DNA from 2 places in the Turicibacter sp. TJ11 genome. Region 2 is predicted to be linked to the other one. Evidence: a T-box and tRNA genes for the amino acid it is inferred to sense, from the RefSeq annotation. Region 2 holds a T-box; the other holds one or more tRNA genes.

Region 1 (12,144 bases), 490 kb from region 2:
ACTATAAATTTCTTTCTTGCTCATGGTGTTTGCTTTTGAGTCAGCACCAAACCCAATCACTTTTTTACCGATACGGCGTTTCACCACGTCTTCTATTCCGGCAAATGCACCACCTGCCATAAATAAAATGTTAGTCGTATCAATTTGAATGAATTCTTGGTTTGGATGTTTACGTCCACCTTGTGGCGGTACATTGGCTACAACACCTTCTAAAATTTTTAATAAGGCTTGTTGTACCCCTTCTCCTGAGACATCACGAGTAATAGATGGGTTATCTGAGCGTCGAGCAATCTTATCAATTTCATCGATATAAATGATTCCTCGTTGGGCTTTTTCAACATTAAAGTCAGCCGCTTGTAATAATCGAAGTAAAATATTTTCAACATCTTCTCCAACATATCCCGCTTCAGTTAATGATGTTGCATCAGCAATAGCAAATGGAACATCTAAAACCTTTGCTAATGTTTGAGCTAGTAATGTTTTCCCACTACCTGTTGATCCTAGCAATAAGATATTGCTTTTTGAGATTTCAACATCGTCTTCACCTTCACTATTTGAAGTTAAACGCTTATAGTGATTGTATACGGCAACAGCCAAAACTTTCTTAACATCTTCTTGGCCGATAACATACTCATTTAATAAATCATAGATTTCTTTTGGTTTAGGTAATGTTTTAAATTCTTCGCTTAATTCATCCGTCTGTTCATTTTCAATAATTTCTGAACACATTTCAATACATTCATCACAAATGTATACACCTGGTCCAGCGATAATTTTATTCACTTCATCGTGACTTTTCCCACAAAATGAGCAGGTAATATCTATATTATTCATCCTTTACACCTCCATACAGTGACCACTCTCATTATTGAATAACTAATATCAATATATTCAACTAGGCCTAAAATTATTAATGTCCATTTTAGACATTTTTTGCAACCTCTTATATTGCACAAAATGAGGCACGAATGGTACGCGCCTCATTATAAGTTAAACCTATATTTATCTATGAATTATTTACGAACCGCTTTTTCTACGATGAAGTCAACAGCTTTTTGAACTTTTAAATCTTCTTTTAACATTGCTAAGCTTGGTAATTGAGCTTTTAATTCTTCTAACTCACGTCCGTATGCTTGTGCAATTTCAGCTAATTTAGCATCTACTTCTTCTTCAGTTACGTCGATGTTTTCAGCTTTAACAACTGCTTCTAACGTTAAGTTGTAGCTTAAACGTTTTTGTGCTTCCGTACGTAATTGTGCTTTGAATTTATCCATATCCATTCCTGTGAATTGGAAGTATAAATCTAAGTTAAATCCTTGCATTTGGAAACGTTGATCTGCTTCACGTACCATTTGTTCAACTTCAGAATCAATCATTTCAGTTGGGATTTCGAATTTAGCATTTTCAGTTACTTTTTCAACAACTGTATCAATCACGTGGTTACGAGCAGCTGTTTCTTTTTGAGACTTGATTGTTTTTTCTAAATCTGCTTTTAAGTCTGCTACTGTTTCGATTCCTTCGCGATCTAAATCTTTAACGAACTCATCATCTAATTGAGGTAATTCACGAGTTTTCACTTCATGTAATGTTACTTTAAATACTGCTTCAGCTCCTGCTAATTCAGCTGCATGGTATTGTTCAGGGAATGTTACTGTAATATCTTTTGTTTCTCCAGCAGTCATTCCGATTAATTGCTCTTCAAATCCTGGAATGAAAGAGTTTGATCCGATAACTAATGGATGGTTTTCACCTTTTCCACCTTCGAATGCAACTCCATCTTTGAATCCTTCGTAATCGATAACAGCAGTATCACCGTTTTCTACTGCACCTTCTTTTACAACGATTTCAGCATGGTTTTGTAATAATTTTTCTAATTCAGCTTCTACGTCTGCTTCTGTTACTTCTGTTGATAATTCTTCAACTTCGATTCCTGTGTATTGCCCTAATTCAACTTCAGGTTTAACAGCAACTGTTGCTTCAGCAATTAACTCTTGCCCTTTTCCGATTTGTTTAATATCCCATGATGGTGCAGCAACTGGTGCAACATTTGTTTCTGCTACAGCATCCATGTATGCTTTTGGTAATAACATATCTAATGCATCTTCATATAATGCTTCTACACCAAATTTTTGTTCAAAAATTGCACGAGGCATTTTCCCTTTGCGGAATCCTGGTACTTGTAAGTTTTTTGATACTTTCTTGAATGCACCATCTAATGCTTTATCAAATGATTCTGCTGAAAGAGTGATTGTTAATTTTACTTTGTTAGTTTCTACTGTTTCAACTTTAACTGACATGATCATAACCTCCATCTTTTAACGTTGCGTTTACATCTTTGTAACAACTTTTAAATTATAACATAGGCTTTTTCTAATTTCTACATTAATGATGATAAACTTAGGATATACTGACTCATTTTGTATCTTATTCCAGCTATTTTTTCTGTTTTTTCAACTGCTTCCTCATCCTCAGTTTCAGTTAAATTCATTCTGAATAAAACTTGAGCTAATTCATTTATAACCACTTGAGGGTTCATTTCTTCAATGAAAGGAAAAGAAAACTGATAAAAGAAAATGACGTGCTGTTTTAATACCTCACGAGTGACTTCATCAAGCGTCATCTCAGTTAAAAGAGCCAAAGCTTCTTCTAACGTCGCATAAAAGGCTTCAAAATTGACCGTTGTTGTGATTAAAGTTTGATGATTTTGTTCTTGCGTGAAGTTAACAGAACACTCAATGTCTTTTTGAGCTAACAATTCAAATAACATTGTCTTCACGATATTTATCTCACATTGATTTAATAGTTGTTCAAATTTCTCTTGAAATAACTGAAGTTTCCATGAATCAACAGTACGTAAGTCTGAAATGACAAGTAATTGAGTTTCCAAATCCCCCTCGCGCTCTAACACTTGAATTTTTTTCTCAATCATCTCATACCAAACACTTTCGTAGTAGGTCTTTAATTGATAAATCAGTTCCACTAAATTTTTAGAGGATAACGCAGTGAGTCCTAAGAGTTGTTGATACTCTTCTTGTTTTTGTTTGGCACTCGCTTCTTGCCCTTGAAACATAGCAACTAATATATCATAGGCTGCTATCGTTAAATCTAAACTTTTTTGATTCTTAATTTCTAAAATTAATGCTTCACAGGTGTCTAATTCTCCCTTTAACAGATAGGCTGTCATTAATTGTTTATTCACTTCCTGTTTAATTTTAGGATCTTTGACTACAGCTAAAAAATCCTCTAACATACAAATCGCCTGATCGATGTATCCTTTTTCAATTAATTTAGATGATTCTTCAATTTTTGCGATGTAGTTTGTTTGAAAATCATAAATTTCACCCATCTGTTCACCTCATCTATGTCTTTAAAAATTCAATTTTTAACTCTAGTTAGTTTTTGTTCAATGGATAATAAAAAAAGAACTACATTCTTGTAGTTCGCTATCGTCTATAAATGGCATCCCGGGAGGGATTCGAACCCCCGACCGACGGCTTAGAAGGCCGTTGCTCTATCCAGCTGAGCTACCGAGACATTTGTTTTTAACATTTTAAATCATTTATATTATTTAAAAATGGCATCCCGGGAGGGATTCGAACCCCCGACCGACGGCTTAGAAGGCCGTTGCTCTATCCAGCTGAGCTACCGAGACATTTAAGATTATGATTTGTTGTTGTTTTCCACATTAAGTATAATAAACCATTTGACGATGTTTGTAAATAAATTATGAATATTTTTCTCTAAGAAATTTTTTCCATAAACTTTCATCTCTGATTAAATTTATTGTTCTTCTTCATTTAACTCTTATTAAATATCGTTTGATAACAACTGAACTAAATCATCTTCACTAACTATTGCTTCTTTAAAATTAATCCCTTCATCATGGCATCAAAAACAACTATTCTTAAAAAAGTTTCATCTTTCTTATCGATCGTTGTTTAAAATGAATTCATGATCAAATCAATTCCTTTCAATTAATTGGGCATTTTTTATCTGATAAAATTTTTTCCATATTTTAACTTGAAAAAGAAATTTTTTATGCTATAATAGTCTTATAAATGCCAGTGTGGCGGAATTGGTAGACGCAGTGGACTCAAAATCCACCGAAGTTTACTTCATGCCGGTTCGAGTCCGGCCACTGGTACCATAAAAAGTACGATACATCTCTTAATGAGATGTTTTTTTTATTAGATAGGAATAAAACACATTCAACTCACTTAAATTATCATACAGTATATTGAGGATACGAAATCAATCAAACATCCCACAAACACTCCTAATTCAGTCTAACATTTAACTTTCCTACAAACCTTTAACAAAACATCTATTCGCTTAATCACTTCTACGTATCCTCAGTCGATTAAGGACAGTAGACCCTATGAAACAATTGATTATTTTAAAAAATTCTATGATCCATCACTCATACTTCTCCTTTACTTTCATACTCCCTTTCCTAATCATTCATTCCTTTAATCCATTGTTTTAATCCTAACATTTGACACACTACTCCTTTCCTTATTCTTTTCACTTAAACTTATCATAATACCCGATCCTTTTATCACTTTATTAAACAAACACGACGTCTTACCACTCATACCCACACATTTTACTCCACCATACTGTCACTTATAAGGGGGCTGTATCAAAATGACTAAAATTTTATAGTCATGGAGCGACATGCTCCTTTTTTTGGCTATTCATCGTAAAAAAATCAGTCTGTAAATTTAATTTTATGGGTTAGACTTAATTTTAAGCACGACGAAAAGAAGGACGTTTCTTTCCTTCAAAATGACAGTCTATTCTGATTTTTTAAGCCACTTTCCCTGGATGAAGTTGTTGTCCGCAACGATGGCTTTGAATTTTTTTATGTAATTTTTGTACATTATATCCAAAACATAGAAGCAATAGTTCGACTGTGACCTGAATTTTTCCACGGGTTAAAAATTTTCTGAAGCCGTAATCTTGTTTTAACACGCCAAAAGCACCTTCGACTTGAATCGAACGATTCTTTCTTAACAGAATCCCTTCTTCACTTTGGATATTTTTAAGTGACTCTGTTCTTAGCGAAAGCATTTTTTTAGACACTTCCAATCGTTTTGAGTTTCCTTCTTTCGCTTTTGTACATTTTAAACGCAAAGGACAATCTTGGCAGGTTTCACATTCATAAATCGTGACTTCTTTTCGATAACCGGTCTGACTTTCTCGAATTTTAACTTCGATCGGTTTTAACGTTCTGCCATTTGCGCACGTATAGGTATCGTTGAGTTCATCGTACGTCATGTTTTCTCGTTTCCCCAGTTGAGCTTTATATTTTCTTGTTTTTGAGGTTTCATAGTTGAGGGGCTTAATGAAACCTTTTTGATGGTTTTCCTTCAAATAAGCATAATTTTCTTCACTTTCATATCCAGCATCCGCAATGATTTGTTTAAACGTTCTGGAAAGCCGACCTTTCAGGGAATCTAAAAATGGAATGAGTGTGGGGACATCGTTAGCTGACTGAAAAACGCCCACACCTACGATATACTCGGCCTCAACTCCAATCTGGACATTATACCCAGGTTTGAGTTGCCCATTTTTCATGTGATCTTCTTTCATTCGCATGAAGGTGGCATCCGGATCTGTTTTTGAACAACTTGAGCGGGTTGAACCGATCATTTTTTGATAGTCCAAGTAAATGATTTGTTTCTCTATGAATGCTTCAAGTGTTTCAATCTGACGTTGAAGCTCTGTTTTTCGCTTCCCTTTCCCATAAACAAATTCAAGAGATTGCTCGATGACTTTTTCTTTTAAATTCAATAAACAAGCCTCTAACACAGGTAATGGATTCTTAACATCAAATGAATAGGAAGTGAGATAGCTGTCATTCACTTGTTGAAGGAGTTTTTCTATTTTGACCTGGAGCTTCGCTTCATTTTTAGTCACTGATTTTAACCAAATAAACGAATAGCGATTGGCATTGGCTTCAATTTTTGTTCCATCAATAAATAGGTTTTTAAAATGAATTTCATCTAAGGTGTGAAGACGCTCAATGAATTGATCAAATAAATCTTCCATGACACCATCGCTTAAATGATGTTTTCTAAATCGATTAATCGTATGATGGCTAGGCGCTGGATATCCATTTAATAACCAGATAAAATGAATATCCCGTTGACAAAGTCGCTGAATTTCTCGTGAAGAAAAAGAGCGATTCATATACGCGTAAATTAAAATCTTAAACATGATCACCGGTGGTACGACAGAATTTCTCCCTTTATCAGAGTAAGTGCTTAATAATTTTTTATCATCTAATCCCTCCAATAATTGATTAAGCAAACGTACAGGATCATGAGGTGGAATATAAACTTGAATATCCATCGTTAAAGAGAGTTGATATCCAGCTGAATAAGTTGTATAATCTTGATGTATATTTTCTTGATTACGCATAAAAAAAGTATACAAAAAAGCAGTCCCGAATGGGACTGCCTTTTTTTGTATCTTTTAGATTTTTAATTCAAGGGCCATCTATTTTGAGACAGCCCCTTTTTTTATAATTTTTTCGTGCAGTCATCGTCATAGTTCTTTTGTTAAATGTATCGTTTCTCATAAAAAAACATCATCTCCTAATGAGAGATGATGTTTTTTAAAAGAATAACTCACATAAGATTAAATAAGTGATACACATCTCAAAGATAGCACCAAATACAAAAGCTTCAATTGTCATCATTATCACTCCAACTTACAATTTCTAGCTTTAGTATTTGATTTTTTTTGACTTTTAGTCATACTTTTTAGTTAAATCTCCTGTTATTGAGAGATTAATGATCGATAGACGTAATAATTCCCATCATCAAAGCTAATGTATGACTGCACATATCCTAGTGTATCATTATGAGAACGACCTAAAATTCTTTGAGTTAAAATTAAGTCATGACCTTCATCGTGCACTTTACTATTAATGGAGTTTGAATCACTTACCCGTGCTACCACCCCATTTAACGATTGCTTTAACTGACCTCTATCATCATAAATGGCCGCTAAGTAATCGGCGCTTTTATTCGTCAGATTAAGGATGGTTTCCTCATCTGTTTTTAAGTTCTTAACCTCCACTTGATAATAAGGCAAGTAGGTGACTTTATACTCTAAGCCTTCTTCAAATAGGCGATTACTAAATCCAAGTTGAACCTTTCTTTCTTCATTAAAGAACAAGTAGTAATCCACTTGATTTCCCGTTCCACCACTTAAAATATAAACGCCAATGTCTTGTTGTTTATCATGATTAAAGTCTCCAATATCTAAACCTCCACCCATTCCACTTGAAGTAGGAATAGGATAGAATTGTCTATCTCCCGTTTTTCCATTTTCAATGACAAGTGTAATCTCAGTATAAATTAAGTGATCACCTTGTTTAGTTCCTAGTAAGTAGACTTTATCTAAGACCGTATCTTCGGTTAAATATGCTAGCTGACTATCAAGCTCTACCACTGTCTTTTTCTCAAAGCGATAATCCGTTTGATAACCACTAATTCCGTATTCCATTGTATCCCCTCACTTTATCTATCTAATTTACTATATGATGAATCTATTTAGGCGAAACTTGAAATAGATAGATTTAAAAACAAATGCGTTAGTGATCCCCCTCTTCTAACCTTTAAGTCCTTAAAATGTTGAATGTGTTGACTGAAGCAAGGTCTTACTTCCTTGAAAATCAACACATGATTACGCAAAAATTTCAGAAGGTGTCACTCTTTGACATTCAAACCCTTCTAAAACAATCATCACCTCTTCATTAAATGTCATAAACTCAAGCATCGGATGATTTAATACCCATTCACTTAATTCGTGAAATAATTTGGTTTGAAGCACTTTTAAACTTTTAGCTTGTTTAGTTAAATAATTGTGCTTAAACTGATGGATATTACTTACTGTCATAGTTGATGAACTCATAAAAAAAGAAAGTAGCTGTTTAGAATCTGAGGATAAAAAGGATACTAATTCAACTTTATTCACTAGACTAAGCCCATGATAAAATCCTTTTAAATACTCGAGATAACGCATTGAAATAATAAAATAAAGAATTTGTTCAAGCACCTCTTCTTGATCATGACTCTCACTGGCCGAACTCGACAGTTTCTTTAAAAATGTTTTAAACGATTGCTTTTTAATAAATCTTGATTCCTTTAACTCATCTATTAGTTGCACATTCAACTTCTGTTCATCGTAAACGTAATAACTTTGAGTAGGCAATTGAATGTCATACAGTTGCATCAACTCTTTCATGACTAATTGTTTCGCATTTAAACGTTTGATCGGATTGTTAATCATCTTGATTGTTGAAAATTGATGAATTTCTAGCAACCAATTTTTCGTATTTCCTACTAACTGCCCTTTTAAATGAAGCGATTGAATGAGATAAATTACACAATCAGTAAATAACAAATGATTAATCTGTTGATTAAGACAGTTTAAGTCACTGACTTTGTAAACATTAGGCGGTAAGGACGCTTGATATAAAGACTGGTGATGACTGAAGCTAAAACGATTTTTAATTTCGTTTAACTTTTGATTTCGACCAGATTCATACCAAATTAAAAGAACTAAGATAAAACCAATAATCATCCAACCATTCCAACTTAATTTATCTTTTTTTAAATAGAGGAACATAACTAAAGGATTGTTAAAAAACTCGTTGGGATGATTATGCCACCCCAAAAGGTACATTAAATAAATTAGACTAAACCTCATGAAGATGCCTCCCTTTAACTACTTGTATTATTTTACCAATCATTAACGGTTATATTCATTCTTCATGTTTTTTGTTCAAAAATAAAGAGGATTGTCATTTCATGTGAGTGGGTGACAGTTTCTACTGACAATATTTCTTCGATCAACTCCCTCCTACAATCCCTTCATTACATCTTAATGATAATTTAAATCATAACCAAAAAGAAAAGAAGTGAAATAAATTTCACTTCTCTAATAACCTCTGACCATTCGCTCAAACGTCGTTTGATCACTATATTCAATGTCATCAATTTCCCATTCATATAAAAAAGCTAATGGGGCATAATCAGTGTCTTTAATCATCTTGAACTGAATATATTGTTCATCCATGGTTTTGATAATGATGGATGTTTTATTAAACGATTCTTCTGAAATAGCCAGTTTAATTTTCATTCGACGATATTGATTCGTTTTCGCACAACAATCATCATAATAAAAAAATTGATAATTAAAACTTTCAATAAATCGCTCAGAAAGATATCGCTTATTCTTATCATCATATTCAACATCTGTCTGATCATTTACCCGATGACGCATAATTAAATTGACATGATAAGCAACAATTTCAGCTGGTGTTGGATGCCAATAGGTTAAATAATCGAGTAATCCGATAAAAATAACGACAAGACCTAAAAGTAACCAATAGCCAAAAACTTGCCCAAATAAAACTGGACCAACCGTGATATAACGTAATAAAAATCCTAATCCGATTAATAAATTGTAGATCAATAAAAAGGTTCGGTTAATTCTTATCATCTGATTTCCCCCCTCTATCATGAACACCTTCACTCACATCTTTAATGCATTATATGAAGGGCGAGGAAATCTGCTACTGACGTATAAAATGATTTATGGTTGACAGTTACGATAACATCACAAAAGACAAAATAATGGATAAAATCATTCCTACTGACACCGGAACAATCGTTCGCTTAATTAACCGTAAAGGAGAGACCTTCATCATCGATGAAATAATAATAACAGTTGGGGCCACTGGAGAGATGCTTTTAACTAAATGAGAAACAAACTGCATCGGAATAGCTAACAAAACAGGATTCATTCCAGCTGAGGCCGCAAAAGTTGGCATTAATTCCACACAAGCATAAAAGAGGGCGAGACCACTTCCACTTAACAAACCGACACTAAGGGCTAATAAACAAAAACAAAGCGTTAAAACGATGCCAGCCCCACTTATTTGAGTCATATAATCAGTAAGCAAATCGATGATTCCAATACTTTTTAAACCTTCAACAAAGGTTAGTGCCGCCACGACTTGAATGACGACCGTTGTAAAACCAGTTCCCATACCATCAAAAAAGATTTGAACCGATTCTAATGCCTTATGCATTGATTTCAAACGAATCATCTCACAAAATAGACTGATTAAAAATGAACAAAGCGTCACCTCAATCATTCCGATTTTATCGTTTTTTAATAACACATTAAAAATAAACATTAAAAGTAACGGTAACATTGGTAACATTGCATAAAAAATCGGACGATTGATTGAATGAACCTCTTCTATCATTAAAATCTCTTTATTTTGTTCTTTTTCTTTTGAATCCGCATAGCTTTGCCAAACTAAATGAACAATCGATAAAATCAAAATAATTGGAATTGAGATTTTTGCGTGATAACTAAAGACATACTCACCTACGCTCATCTGTAAAGCCTCAGATGCTAATAAATTATCAGCTCCAAGTGGCGTTGGAGCAATCGTTGCTGACATCGCAATCACCGCCCCTATAGCAAGAGGTGAAATGCCAGCTGATACTAAAATGGGGTAAGCGGTAGACATTAAAAGAACAGATAAACTAGATGCACTTGGAATCATTAAACCTAATATATTTCCAATCAAATAAAAGATCGGAATTAATAACCCTTTATGCTTTAAGTTTAATAATGGTCGACTCATGACTTGAACCGTCATTTGATTCGCTCCAATACATTTCATATACGCCGTATATCCAAATAAAATCATGAGAATAAAACCGGCTCCTGTTAATTGCTTCGTAAATTGCGTTCCAATGAGCGTGAATAGATCAAACCAGACGATTCCACTACTAGCTTCTTCTGGTAATAACGGACGCTGAAGCAAACTAGCACTTCCCATTAATGCCATCCCGCTTCCAAACATAATCCACTTAATATCATAATTTTTCTTTATAAAGTATCCTGCTAAAATTAAAATGACTAACGTTAAACTAATAATCATGCTGTTAGCTCCTTCTTTTGTTAAATTTATCCTAACTTGTAAGTCTATTATAATCCATTTCAACAATTCTTGTCATTATCCAACAAAAGAAAAGACCCTACCAATGTCTCGCGACTTTAGGAGGATCTAACACTTAAATCTGCCAATCAATTCGATTCGATTGGGGCGCTCGACAATAAGGACAATATTTAACCTCATCATCCAGTTCAGCACCACAACTTTCACATGATCTAATTTGTTTAATTTGATTAATCTCTCGTTCGATTTTTTTTATTTTTCCCTTTTGGAGTGAAACCTGATGAAATAACTCTTGAACCGCTTCTGATTGATTAATTTCATTTATTTTATTGACGTAAATATATTCTCCAATTTGTTCAAATAATTCATTCAATTCAAGTTTCGCTGCATTAAGCGATACCGTTAATTTCCCGATTTCAACCCATTTACTTGTCTGCTTCATTCCTACTGCTGCTGTTTTCGACATCGTTTTTTGAAAATCATCCCAAAAAGCCAACTCGTCACCTTCTTTCCTACTTTATCATATTACCCTTCCTCATCATGTGAACCTCTTTTCTGTACATGAATGTTGTTAGCTTTTATAAACAATCAGCTCGCCTTGTATCTCGAATGTATTTGATGAAAATAAATAATGACCTCATCAAAGTCATTAGTCAAATCCTGAAACTTCTTGTATAATGAAGACAGTTAACACGCTTAAAGGAGGATCTCTTATGAAAGATGAACTGGACTCATATTTATATGATCATTTTCAAATGACGCTGACGCCGTCACAAAAAATGGCCGTTGAAGCTTTACATGGCCCGACGTGTGTGATTAGCTGTCCTGGAAGTGGAAAAACGACGGTGACCGTGATTCGCTTAGCCAATTTGATTGTCAAAGGGAAAGTGCCTCCTCATCAAATTTTAGCTCTTACCTTCTCAAAGGCCTCTGCCAAAGACATGAACGATCGATTCAAAACGTTGTTTCCCTCACTCGCTTCTCACGTCAAATTTGCAACGATTCATAGCTTCGCCTTCCACGTCATTCGACATTTTGAACAACTGAGTGGCACTCGTTATGAATTTATTGATACACAAACTAATCAAACACAAAGTAAACGCCAACTTCTCTCGTCTATTTATCTTGAAAAAACGGAACGCTATTTA
Region 2 (12,144 bases):
TGATATGACAAATGGTTAGTTTTGATCCGAATGCAACTGCAGTTTCAACCGCAGACTGAAAAGCTAATCGAGACTTCGCACTGTCATCAACGGCAACTAAAATGTTTTTATACATAGCAGGATCCTCCTTTGATAGGTCACAACGTTTATCTAAGTCTTGAAAAGAATTTGCAAACTTAGAATGGTACTCATGATTTGAGTTTTTATGACTCACATAGATTATAGTGGATTCCCTAAGCTAAGTGATAAAGCATTTTGACTTTAACCACTAGTTGGGTGATGAGTTAAACATGGAAAAACTTATCGCCACTTAACAATCTAATTTTATTATACATGTAATTTGAATAAAACGCTAACATCATCTACCTTTATTTGGTATATAATTAGTATATGATAAAAAGGAAGCATTATGCTTCCTTTTTATCATTTGTATTCATTTCAAGAACAGCAGTAAATATTAGAATTAAAATTGAAAAGGTTATTTCACCAACGTTTGAAAGTATGATGCCAGGATACCATTCATCAATATAGTGGGTAATAAACAACGTTAAGAAAAAGTCTAAGATGTATCTAAAAATTAAACTTATTCTTGAATTCCAAGAACAAAGATAGGTGAATCCTTCAACAACCATTTTTCCCACACATTCCGCTATTAAATCAATGGCAGCAATGATGAAAATAAATAAAATGACTTGCCAACGGCTGTGGTATTGAATTCCACTTAAATAGAGCATAGCAATGAGGGGAAGAGTGATCATGAGTAACAATAAAGAGCTTACGAGACTAAAAAGAGCAACTTTTAAAAGACGTTGTGACATATAATTTCTCCTATATGAAAGCAGTATTTATTTGAAAGAGATGGATTTAAATAAGTCGCAAGATTATAAGATCAGAGATTGAACAGATATAAACCTTATGTATTCACCACAGGTAACAGTTTTACAGATGAGTAAATGATGCGACAATAAAAAAAGGTAACATGGTGAGATGTTACCTTTCATTATATCATAATTTAATAATTTTAACTTCCCCTGGTTGAAGATGAAGGTGTAAATTTTGATGATAGTCAAATTCGTGAATATCACGTGGCCACTCATGTGTTGAGAATAATAGTTTTCCTGTACACCAGTTATTTTTTGATTGCTCACGTAAATTCTCAAGATGAACCGTGACATCAATTGGTGAGTACATTTCTGTACTTGCAACAATAATGAAGACATTATCGTTATGATGACCGCGTTTTCCTTCTTCAATATAGCCAAATCCAATCGCAGGATCACTTAATTGATCAAATCCTAATCCAACAAAGTTTTCAATGTTTGTAAATGTTTTGATGTGATCTTGACGAATTTTTGAGACAACCTCTAAGATGTCAGGTAATTCCCAACGCATATGGTTCAAATAATGAAGAGCAAATTTATCAAATAGTGCTAACTTTCCAAAATAACGATCATGTTGTGGTAACATATATTGCTCATAGTCGCGGCAATCTAGACCTGTATTCATTGGTTGAGTTTCATAGACTTCTTGTCCTGAGTTGATGAATGGAACACCATTAGGCATGAACATATTCATAATCGTTAACATTTTTGATAACGTGCGTCCACCATCCCTTGCAGCTAAACGAGGCGTATCGTGTGTTTCTCCTCCAGCAAAAACTGGACATGGTAAATGACGAGATTCATACATAAAGTTGTGTGTACGATGTTCGTAAACACGAGGTTCTTGATAGAATCCATAACCGATAATCATATTATAGCCATTATCTCTTGAAACTTTTGCATTTTCTTCTTGTAGTTCTTCAGCAATGAAACAGAAGTCTTTATCATTGATACGTGCATTAGCAATGATACGATTGACAAGTTCTGATGGAAGGGCATGCCCCATATCAATACGAGCCCCATCAATACCGTACTGTTGTTGATAATGAGGAATGATGTTTGATAAAGTGGCCCATAACCCTTCATTAATGACATGACCTTTATATAAATTTGATTTGATGGTATCAAATAAAATATATGGAGGTAACTCTTGTCCCCCTAAATATTTTTGGCTTTCAACCGGATGATCGAGATACATTCTGAAGAATGTTATATCTGTCCATGGAGGTTGAACATCATTAATGTGATCTGAGAAAGCAGGCGCAACCGTTAATCCAAATTCACGACTCACTAAATCTAAAATAGAAGCACCTTCTGTTTCATGATATTCTTTAACGACACGTTCCCATTTTTCAGGGTCAATGATGTTTGGTGCATATGAAAACTTATGAATATGATTCCAAACAGATTCAGAGGCATAAACATAAGGTAAGTATTCTGATTTTGGTGTTAAAGTACTTCCAAGTCCAGGAACATGTGGTGGATAATATTCGTGGAAAGTATCGGTGTAAACCCAGTAGAACCAATCCGGATGTTCTAAAATGAGGTCACTTTCAACTGAATTTGTTCGAGGAATGATATCAATCATGACTTTCATATCTAAGATATGACAAGCTTCTACAAACGCTTGAAATTCTTCTTCCACCGTCATTTCTGACCCTGTCATATTATCTTTTAGACTTGGATCAATTTCGAAGAAATTACTCACACCATAAGGTGATCCGAGTTCTCCTTTTTTATCTTTTAATGAAAATTTTGAAATCGGTAGCATATAGACGGTATCCACGCCCATTTTTTTAAGAAGTGGTAATAAAACTAATGATTTAACAAATGTCCCTGTTTCGTTTAAATCATATAAGTTATGATTTTCTAAATCGCCACTTCGGTCATGGTCCCAAGCCGTTGATGTTCGGACCATCATGGAATAAACAACCGAATCTTTAATCCAGTCTCCCCCTAAATAACCTGGCTTATCTTCATAAGATTGGTTGATGATACTTAATGATTGATTATAATTCACGTCATCTTTTGCTTTTGGTAAGATGTATGATTCAATCACTTCGCTATAGAAATGATATGGATTAACGATGAGTTCCCCCCAACTCGTACGCACCATTTCTTCTCCTTGATAACCCCAGGCATTCCATAAGTCAGGAATGACGTAGTTATAAGTTTCGTTTTTATGATCATGTCTTTTTAAGATATCTAATAGTTTTTTTAATCTGCTGCCCCTCATTACTTATTTTTCCTCCTTTTCCGTATCTATGCCAACATTATAGCATCTAAAATGATGAAAAAGTAGAAATGTCATAGTTTTGAAAATAGGTTGTAATCGGTTACCTGATAGGACGAAGGGTTCTATCGTTCAGGTATTAGTAGAAAAATGCTGATACATGAAGAATCGGTAGATCATAGGTAATATTCGATAAAATTTTTAGATAGGTGAGTGTAAGAAGTCAGATTACGTCTAAATAAACGTATTGTTTTTTCTATTGGAGGAAATAAAAAAACTACCATAAGGTAGTTTTTAATGTAATTTTTCAATGGCGACGATAAAAGGTGCTGTTTTGCGATTGATGAATTGATAGGTTAAAACTTGAGTGGTTTTAGGATCGAGTGTTTCAAAGCATTGCTCTAAGTAGTGACGCTCAAGCTTTCCTTCGTCATGACCATGATAAATGACTAAAATAATAATGCCATTCTTTTTTAATAAGCCTAACATATCAGTGACAGCTTTCCATGTTGTTTCACCATGAGTTGTAATGCTTTGATCACTACCAGGAAGATAACCTAGGTTAAAAATAGCGGCACTAATGGGTTGTTTAACATAGTTTAAGACGTGTTGATGACCATCATGAATTAGGGTGACATGATTAATGTGTTCTTCATTAAGTTTGGCTTTTGTACTAGTCATCGCTTCTTCTTGAACATCGAAGCTATAGACATGACCGGTTTGACCCACTAGTTCAGCTAAAAATAAGGTGTCATAGCCATTACCAGCAGTTGCATCAATGACAACATCACCAGAGTTTACGGCTTTTTCAAGTAATTGTTTTGAAAACGGAAGAACGCGTTCTAATGTTTGTGCCATTTTAGTTCTCCTCCTGTTTTTGATAAAGTCGACCTTGATAAGTGTTTCGCTCTTTTAAACGATCGTCAATGACATTTAAAACTTCCCATTTTTTTAAACTCCACATTGGGCCAACCAGTTCTTCACGAACTGCATCTCCTGTTAAACGGTGGATGACCATTTCAGGTGGTAGAACTTCTAATTGATCAACGATGAGGTCAACATATTCATCTTTTTCCATGAGACGAAGCATTCCTTTTTCATACATTTTGTGCATCGGTGTTCCTTCAATGACGTGAAGTAGATGAATTTTAATTCCTTGAACATCGAGGTTGGCAACCGCTTTAGCTGTTTCAAGCATCATCTCGTGTGTTTCATTTGGAAGACCATTAATAATATGAATGATGACATCAATGTTTTTATCACGTAATTTTTTGACACCATCGACTAATGTTTGATAATCATGACCACGATTAATCAGTTTTCCGGTTTGATCATGCATGGACTGAAGCCCAAGCTCCACCCATAAATCGACTTTTTCATTTAACTCACCTAAATAATCGACGACATCATTAGGTAAGCAGTCAGGACGAGTTCCGATCGAAAGGGCAACAATATTAGGATCACATTCTAAAACCGCTTCATATTTACGCTTTAACACATCAAGCGGTGCATGCGTATTTGAAAAAGCCTGAAAATAAGCGATATAACCTGCTTCTGGCCATTTTTGATGCATCATGTCTTTCACTTGATTGAATTGCGTTTTTAAATTATCTTCTGGATTTCCAGCAAAATCACCACTACCTTTTGTACTACAAAACGTACATCCACCGTATTTCACCGTTCCATCGATATTAGGGCAAGTAAAACCAGCATTAATCATGACTTTAAATATTTTTTGATGATATTTTTCACGTAAGTGATAGTTTAATGTGTGGTATCGCTTATCAGCATAACTATATGGAAAGGGATGATTCATTTCATTTTCCTCCTAAGACTTAAAAGCACATCATTTTTAAAGTTGATGATGTTCTATTTGATTTCTTCATTTTTTGTGAATGTTAGGGATGAAGCACTGCTATGTAAAGAGTTAATTATCTCTATGAAAACGATCTGAGTCAATGAAGATGAAGCAGTGCTTTTTTCTTATTTATTTTATCATAGTTATCTAAGGGTGGCACGAGATATTATTTTATGTCATTTTTTCACCCTCTTTTATTAAAAAATCTTGTATTTTAGCAAAGGTTTGATATAATTTTTTTAGAATAAACTTATATGAACCGTGAAGAGGACTAGTAATAAGGTTAGACTTGTTGTAGAGAGCGAATGGTCGGTGAAAATTCGTATGAGGCACTTATGAACTCACCTCGGAGTTGCAATTGTGAACTAAAGTAATGATTGCCGTATTCTTGCGTTAAAAGATGAAAGAGGTAAGAGACTACTTTTTAGACTCTTGCAACTAAGGTGGTACCGCGTCTATAACGTCCTTAGAATAGTCATATTCTAAGGACTTTTTTTGTTAGTTGAACTATACACACAGTGAAGCAACGCGTTCTCCTTAAATTTTTGAGTGAGGTGGAGCCAAACTAAATGGTGTTATATTGCCACCTTGTTATCTTTATAAGGAAGAATTGCTTATAAGTTTATAGGAGTTAATCCATTATTTTGAATTTATGAATAATTATAGCTAATTAGTCACAAATTAAGAAAAATATGGGTTTGAGTATGTCTTTTAGGCAAGGCATTTTGTTTAGCTTAAAAAATAGATTAATGGAGGTAATAGTTATGGCATTTGATCACAAACAGATTGAAAAGAAGTGGCAAAATTATTGGCTAGAAAATAAGACATTTAAAACGTCTGACGATCAGTCAAAACCTAAATATTATGCACTAGATATGTTCCCTTATCCATCAGGAGCGGGACTTCATGTTGGTCATCCAGAAGGATACACAGCAACAGATATTGTGTCTCGTATGAAGCGCATGCAAGGATACCGTGTGTTACATCCAATGGGATGGGATGCATTCGGATTACCAGCTGAGCAATATGCATTAAACACAGGAAATGATCCTCGTGAATTTACAGATGTTAATATTAATACGTTCCGTAACCAAATTCAATCATTAGGATTCTCTTATGATTGGGATAAAGAATTAAATACAACGGATCCAAAATATTATAAATGGACACAATGGATTTTCACACAATTATACAACATGGGATTAGCTGAGATTAAGGATATTGAAGTAAATTGGTGTGAAGGATTAGGAACGGTTTTAGCGAATGAAGAAGTTTTAAATGTCAATGGAAAAATGGTTTCTGAGCGTGGAGAACATCCGGTTATCAAGAAGCCTATGAAACAATGGGTACTTAAAATTACACATTACGCAGAACGTTTACTTGAAGATTTAGAAGGATTAGACTGGACTGAAAGTATCAAAGATATGCAACGTAACTGGATCGGTAAGAGTGAAGGGGCGTTAATTAACTTTAAAGTAGATGGAACAGATGCATCATTTGATGTCTTTACAACTCGTCCAGATACTGTGTTTGGTGTGACATATGTTGTTTTAGCACCAGAACATCCATTAGTAAATGAGATTACAACGCCTGAATGTCAAGAAGCAGTTGTTGCTTATCAAGAAGCTTCAAAAGCAAAATCTGATTTAGAGCGTACAGAATTAAATAAAGAAAAAACAGGAGTTGCAACAGGAGCCTATGCAATTCATCCAATCACGGGTGAAAAAGTGCCAGTTTGGATTGGAGATTATGTCTTAGCAAGCTATGGAACGGGAGCTGTTATGGCGGTTCCAGCTCATGATGAGCGCGACTTTGAATTTGCTAAAAAATATGACTTACCAATCAAGCAAGTCATTGAGGGAGATATTACTGAAGCTGCCTTTACCGGAGACGGTGCGCACATTGAGTCAGACTTCATTAACGGAATGAATAATGTAGATGCTAAAGCAGCTGTTATTGAATGGTTAGAAGCAAATGGTGCTGGATCTCGTAAAGTTAATTATAAATTACGTGATTGGTTATTCTCTCGTCAACGTTATTGGGGAGAACCATTCCCAGTCATTATGTGGGAAGATGGAACAATGTCAGTGCTTGAAGCAGATCAATTACCACTTGAATTACCAGTGATGGATAACATCAAACCATCTGGAACGGGTGAATCTCCACTTGCTAATGCGAAAGATTGGTTAGAGGTTGTACGCGAAGATGGAGTCAAAGGTCGTCGTGAAACAAATACGATGCCACAATGGGCAGGAAGCTGCTGGTACTACATTGGTTACATCCTAAAACAAGGTGAAGACTATGTTGGGTTAAACACGGAAGAAGCTAAACAATTATTAAAAGAATGGTTACCAGTTGACTTATACATCGGTGGAGCAGAACATGCGGTATTACACTTATTATACGCGCGCTTCTGGCACAAAGTCTTATTCGATTTAGGAGTCGTTGAAACAAAAGAACCATTCCAACGTTTATTCAACCAAGGAATGATCTTAGGTGAAAACAATGAGAAAATGTCAAAATCTAAAGGAAACGTTGTAAATCCAGATGATATTGTTGAATCTCATGGGGCAGATACATTACGTTTATACGAAATGTTCATGGGACCTCTTGATGCAGCGATCGCTTGGTCAACTGAAGGATTAGACGGAAGCCGTCGTTTCTTAGATCGTGTTTGGCGTTTATTTGTGACTCCAGAGCACACATTAGCTGAAAAAGTAGTGACTGAAAATGATGGAAAATTAGATAAAGTTTATCATGAGACAGTGAAAAAAGTGACTGAAGATTATGAAAAATTAAGCTTCAATACGGCCATTGCTCAAATGATGATCTTTATTAACGAATCATATAAAGCAACAAGTATTCCACGTGAATACGTTGAAGGATTTGTTAAATTATTAAATCCAATTGCTCCACATATGACAGAAGAAATTTGGTCAGTTTTAGGTCATGAAGGAACTGTTTCATATGAAGCATGGCCAACATACGATGAGTCAAAATTAGTTTCTGATACGATTACAATCATTGCTCAAGTTAATGGTAAATTACGTGCTCGTATTGATGTGCCTGCTAACATTTCAAAAGATGATATGTTAGAAGTAGCAATGGCTCATGAGAACGTTCAAAACTTCGTTGCAGGAAAAGAAATTGTAAAAACAATTGCCGTTCCAGGAAAATTAGTAAATATCGTTGTTAAATAATAAAATTAAAAAATCTCACTTTTTAAGTGAGATTTTTTTAAGTTAAAAATTAGATTATATATATATGGCGAAAAACTTTTAACATGATTTGAAAAGGACTCTTATCATAGAGAGTGTTTTGATATAAGTTCTTTCCAGAATCTTTTTTACTATAGCTAGTATATAGAAAAAAACATGAATTATATTTCGCCTTATATATATATAAACAGATAAGTATTCTACATCTAAGGTAGGCTATCAAAACCAAGGACTACTTGCCGTATCAAGACATTTTATAGTCCAGGGGTCATCTGCCACAATGTCAACAACTTAGTGAGCATAAACAAGTTTAAATTTGGAATGATTTCAAATCAAGCGACTATCATTCGCTCGAATAGTTGACATTTAACCTATCATTTTGCTAGAAGAATATGTTTTGATTTTCTTAAGTTGTTGACATTGCACCTGCCATTTTCGAAGAAAATGTATCTACCATTAGTAGGGCTCTAAAAATTTTCTCTGAAGAAAATTTATCTGGACTTATATATAAACAGTCACCGCTAGTAGGTAACTATTTTGTTATTTTTTAGGAGTTAAAATATATTCGTGAATGTAGTGAGCGACACCACTTTCTTTGTTCGATTTTGTGGTTGTGTTAGCCACTGCTTTTAGTTTGTCGATGGCATTATCCATTGCAATTCCTGTTCCAGCGTAGGTTAACATTTCAATATCGTTATCTCCGTCTCCAAAAGCTATGATATCTTTTTGTTCAATGTTAAAATATTTAGCTAATTTTTCGATAGCTGTTGCTTTATTTGTATCGGATTTAAAGACTTCAATAATATTTTTATTGTCTCCATCCCAGTTACGACACGTGATAATATCTCCATAATTTTCACGTAAGAAATCCATTACTTTTTGAGCATATCCATCCTTTGCTTCTAGTAAAAAGCCATTTGGATGTTCATCTAATGTTTCTTTAAATGGTCCGTATTTAACGGATGTACATGTTTCAATATGGAACCAATCACGGATGGTATCTCCTTGATGTAAGACATATAAGTGATCCTTATATTCGCAAAAAGCATTGACGATATAATCTTTTAACTCTGAATCAAATAACGTCACAATGACTTCTGTTGGAATTTGAGCGACGATATCTTCGAAATTTTCATCAGATGGATGATGTATATAAGCTCCATTAAAGTTAATAATAGGTGTATCTAATCCTAACTCCTTATAAAAGTGTAACGATGCACGTGCCGGACGTCCTGTTGCGATAACGACGATGTGTCCCGCTTCTTTAGCAGCAATTAACGCTTCTTTTGTTTTAGGATCAAGCATTTCCCAATTTTGTAATGCTGTTCCGTCTAAATCTGTGACAATCAATTTCTTTGTTTTCATTGAAACACCTCCGTTTTACTATGATAGCATAGATAGATAACATGTCAAATGAACTTGTAAGCTTGTCGCAATTTGGTGATTTTGATTAAAAAGTGTTAATTTCAAAATGAGAAACGTTCACATTGCAAAATTATTAGCACTCTTATTGACTGAGTGCTAAAAAGGTGATATGATAATATCATCATCCTAGATGATATAGAAATGGAGTGAGTTTAATGAATATTAATAAAATGACTGAAAAGTTACAACAGGGCTTAGTTAATGCACAGTCTCTTGCAACTTCATTACAACATCAAGAGATTGATACCCCGCATTTATTAAGTGTACTACTACAAGATAATGACGGATTAGCTGCACGTGTTTTTTCAAGAGCAGGTTATCCGATTCAGGATATATTACAAGAATTAAAACAAATTTTAGATAAAAAACCATCTGTAACGGGTGCAACAGGTGATCCTTATGTATCGGCCGATTTAAATCGTGCGTTATTAAAAGCCGATGATTATGCTCGTGCATGGAAAGATGATTATTTATCGATTGAACACGTGTTACTAGCGATGCTTGAGTCAAAAGACTATCAAATGAAGCAACTCATTAAAAAATATGAAATTAATGAAGAACATTTAAAAGAAATTATTTCACAGATAAGGGGGAATTCACGCGTGATGACTCAAAACCCAGAAGCAACATATGAAGTATTAGAAAAATACGGACGTGATTTAGTAGAAGATGTTAAATCAGGTAAAATTGATCCGGTGATTGGGCGTGATGAAGAGATTCGTCGAGCAATTCGTATTTTATCTCGTAAAACAAAAAATAATCCCGTTTTAATTGGCGAACCTGGGGTTGGTAAAACAGCGATTGTTGAAGGATTAGCTTGGCGTATCGTTCGTCAAGATGTTCCAGAAAGTTTAAAAGATAAAGTGATTTTTGAATTAGACTTAGCAGCATTAGTTGCAGGGGCTAAATATCGTGGTGAATTTGAAGAACGTTTAAAAGCCGTTTTAAATGAAGTGAAAAATAGTGAAGGACGTATTATTTTATTCATTGACGAAATTCATACGATTGTTGGAGCAGGCCGTACTGATGGTGCGATGGATGCAGGTAACTTATTAAAACCATTACTTGCTCGTGGAGAATTACACTGTATTGGAGCGACAACATTAAAAGAATATCGTGAATACATTGAAAAAGACCCAGCATTAGAAAGACGTTTTCAAAAAGTTCAAGTCAATGAACCAACAGTTGAAGATACGGTTTCAATCTTACGTGGGTTAAAAGATCGTTTTGAGGTACATCACCGTGTCAGTATTTCTGACCGTGCGATTGTCGCTGCAGCTACTTTATCTGATCGATACATTACGGATCGTTTCTTGCCGGATAAAGCGATTGACTTAATTGATGAAGCATGTGCTACGATTCGTACAGAAATTGACTCTTTACCAGAAGAAGTCGATCGTATTAGTCGTCGTGTGACACAGCTTGAAATTGAAGAGGCAGCATTAAAGAAAGAAAAGGATGAAAACAGTAAGCAACGTTTAGAGGCGTTACAAAAAGAGTTAGCAAATTTAAAAGATGAATTAAATGTTTTAAAATTACAATGGGAAAAAGAAAAACAAGCGATTCATGGTGTGGCTGACCTTAAAAAAGAATTAGAAGGTGCTCGTCGTTCATTGGAGGAGGCGCAAGCGCGCGGTGAATATGAAAAAGCAGCAGAATTACAATATGGAAAAATTCCAAGTTTAGAAAAACAAATTGCTGAAGTTGAAGAAATGCAGCGTGATGAATCAGGAAAAGAAACTCGCTTACTTCGTGAAAATGTAACAGAAGAAGAAATTGCTGAAATTATTTCAAGATGGACAGGGATTCCCATTGCAAAACTTGTTCAAGGTGAGCGTGAAAAATTATTAAACTTAAAAGAAGAATTAAAACGTCGTGTCATGGGACAAGATGATGCGATTGATTTAGTTGGTGATGCCATTATTCGTGCTCGTGCTGGAATTAAAGATCCACATCGACCTATTGGTTCATTCTTATTCTTAGGACCAACGGGTGTTGGTAAAACAGAAATTGCAAAAGCTTTAGCAGAATTTTTATTCGATAGCGAAGAACATATCGTTCGTATCGATATGAGTGAATACATGGAGAAACATGCGGTCTCTCGTTTAGTTGGAGCACCTCCAGGTTATGTTGGATACGAAGAAGGTGGACAATTAACAGAAGCTATTCGTCGTAAACCTTATTCAATTGTTCTATTAGATGAAATTGAAAAAGCTCATCCAGATGTGTTTAATATCTTATTGCAAATTCTTGATGATGGACGTATCACTGATTCACAAGGACGTACGGTTGACTTTAAAAATACAATTATCATTATGACATCAAATATTGGATCAAACATTTTACTTGAAAACTCTGATTTTGAAGAGGCTCAAGAACAAGTATTAGAAGTTTTACGTGATTACTTCAAACCAGAGTTATTAAACCGTATTGATGAAATCATTACATTTAATCCATTATCAGAATCGATTATTTATCAAATTGTTGATAAATTTATTGCTCAATTAAATGCCCGTTTAGCTGAACAAC

What was found. The T-box of region 2 lies ahead of leuS (leucine--tRNA ligase). A T-box ahead of a tRNA ligase gene usually reads a tRNA of that ligase, here a tRNA-Leu.
Region 1: it encodes a tRNA-Leu, which carries the amino acid that the T-box ahead of leuS (leucine--tRNA ligase) is inferred to sense. The anticodon was not compared.

The regions. Positions count from the first base shown of each region.
Region 1 covers NZ_CP069349.1:1,014,700-1,026,843, forward strand. The annotation lists gene clpX (ATP-dependent Clp protease ATP-binding subunit ClpX) at 1-834, opposite strand, end outside; gene tig (trigger factor) at 1,014-2,297, opposite strand; gene JRC48_RS04750 (hypothetical protein) at 2,378-3,346, opposite strand; tRNA gene JRC48_RS04755 (tRNA-Arg) at 3,458-3,534, opposite strand; tRNA gene JRC48_RS04760 (tRNA-Arg) at 3,576-3,652, opposite strand; tRNA gene JRC48_RS04765 (tRNA-Leu) at 4,061-4,147, shown strand; gene JRC48_RS04770 (IS1182 family transposase) at 4,810-6,426, opposite strand; gene JRC48_RS04775 (hypothetical protein) at 6,787-7,518, opposite strand; gene JRC48_RS04780 (NERD domain-containing protein) at 7,699-8,724, opposite strand; gene JRC48_RS04785 (hypothetical protein) at 8,956-9,519, opposite strand; gene dcuC (C4-dicarboxylate transporter DcuC) at 9,626-10,978, opposite strand; gene JRC48_RS04795 (zinc ribbon domain-containing protein) at 11,112-11,492, opposite strand; gene JRC48_RS04800 (ATP-dependent helicase) at 11,710-12,144, shown strand, end outside.
Region 2 covers NZ_CP069349.1:1,500,548-1,512,691, reverse strand. The annotation lists gene JRC48_RS07365 (universal stress protein) at 1-115, opposite strand, end outside; gene JRC48_RS07360 (YrvL family regulatory protein) at 408-818, opposite strand; gene JRC48_RS07355 (alpha-amylase family glycosyl hydrolase) at 1,006-3,117, opposite strand; gene JRC48_RS07350 (class I SAM-dependent methyltransferase) at 3,409-3,972, opposite strand; gene JRC48_RS07345 (TIGR01212 family radical SAM protein) at 3,974-4,930, opposite strand; T-box leader at 5,225-5,443, shown strand; gene leuS (leucine--tRNA ligase) at 5,737-8,172, shown strand; gene JRC48_RS07335 (Cof-type HAD-IIB family hydrolase) at 8,731-9,555, opposite strand; gene clpB (ATP-dependent chaperone ClpB) at 9,771-12,144, shown strand, end outside.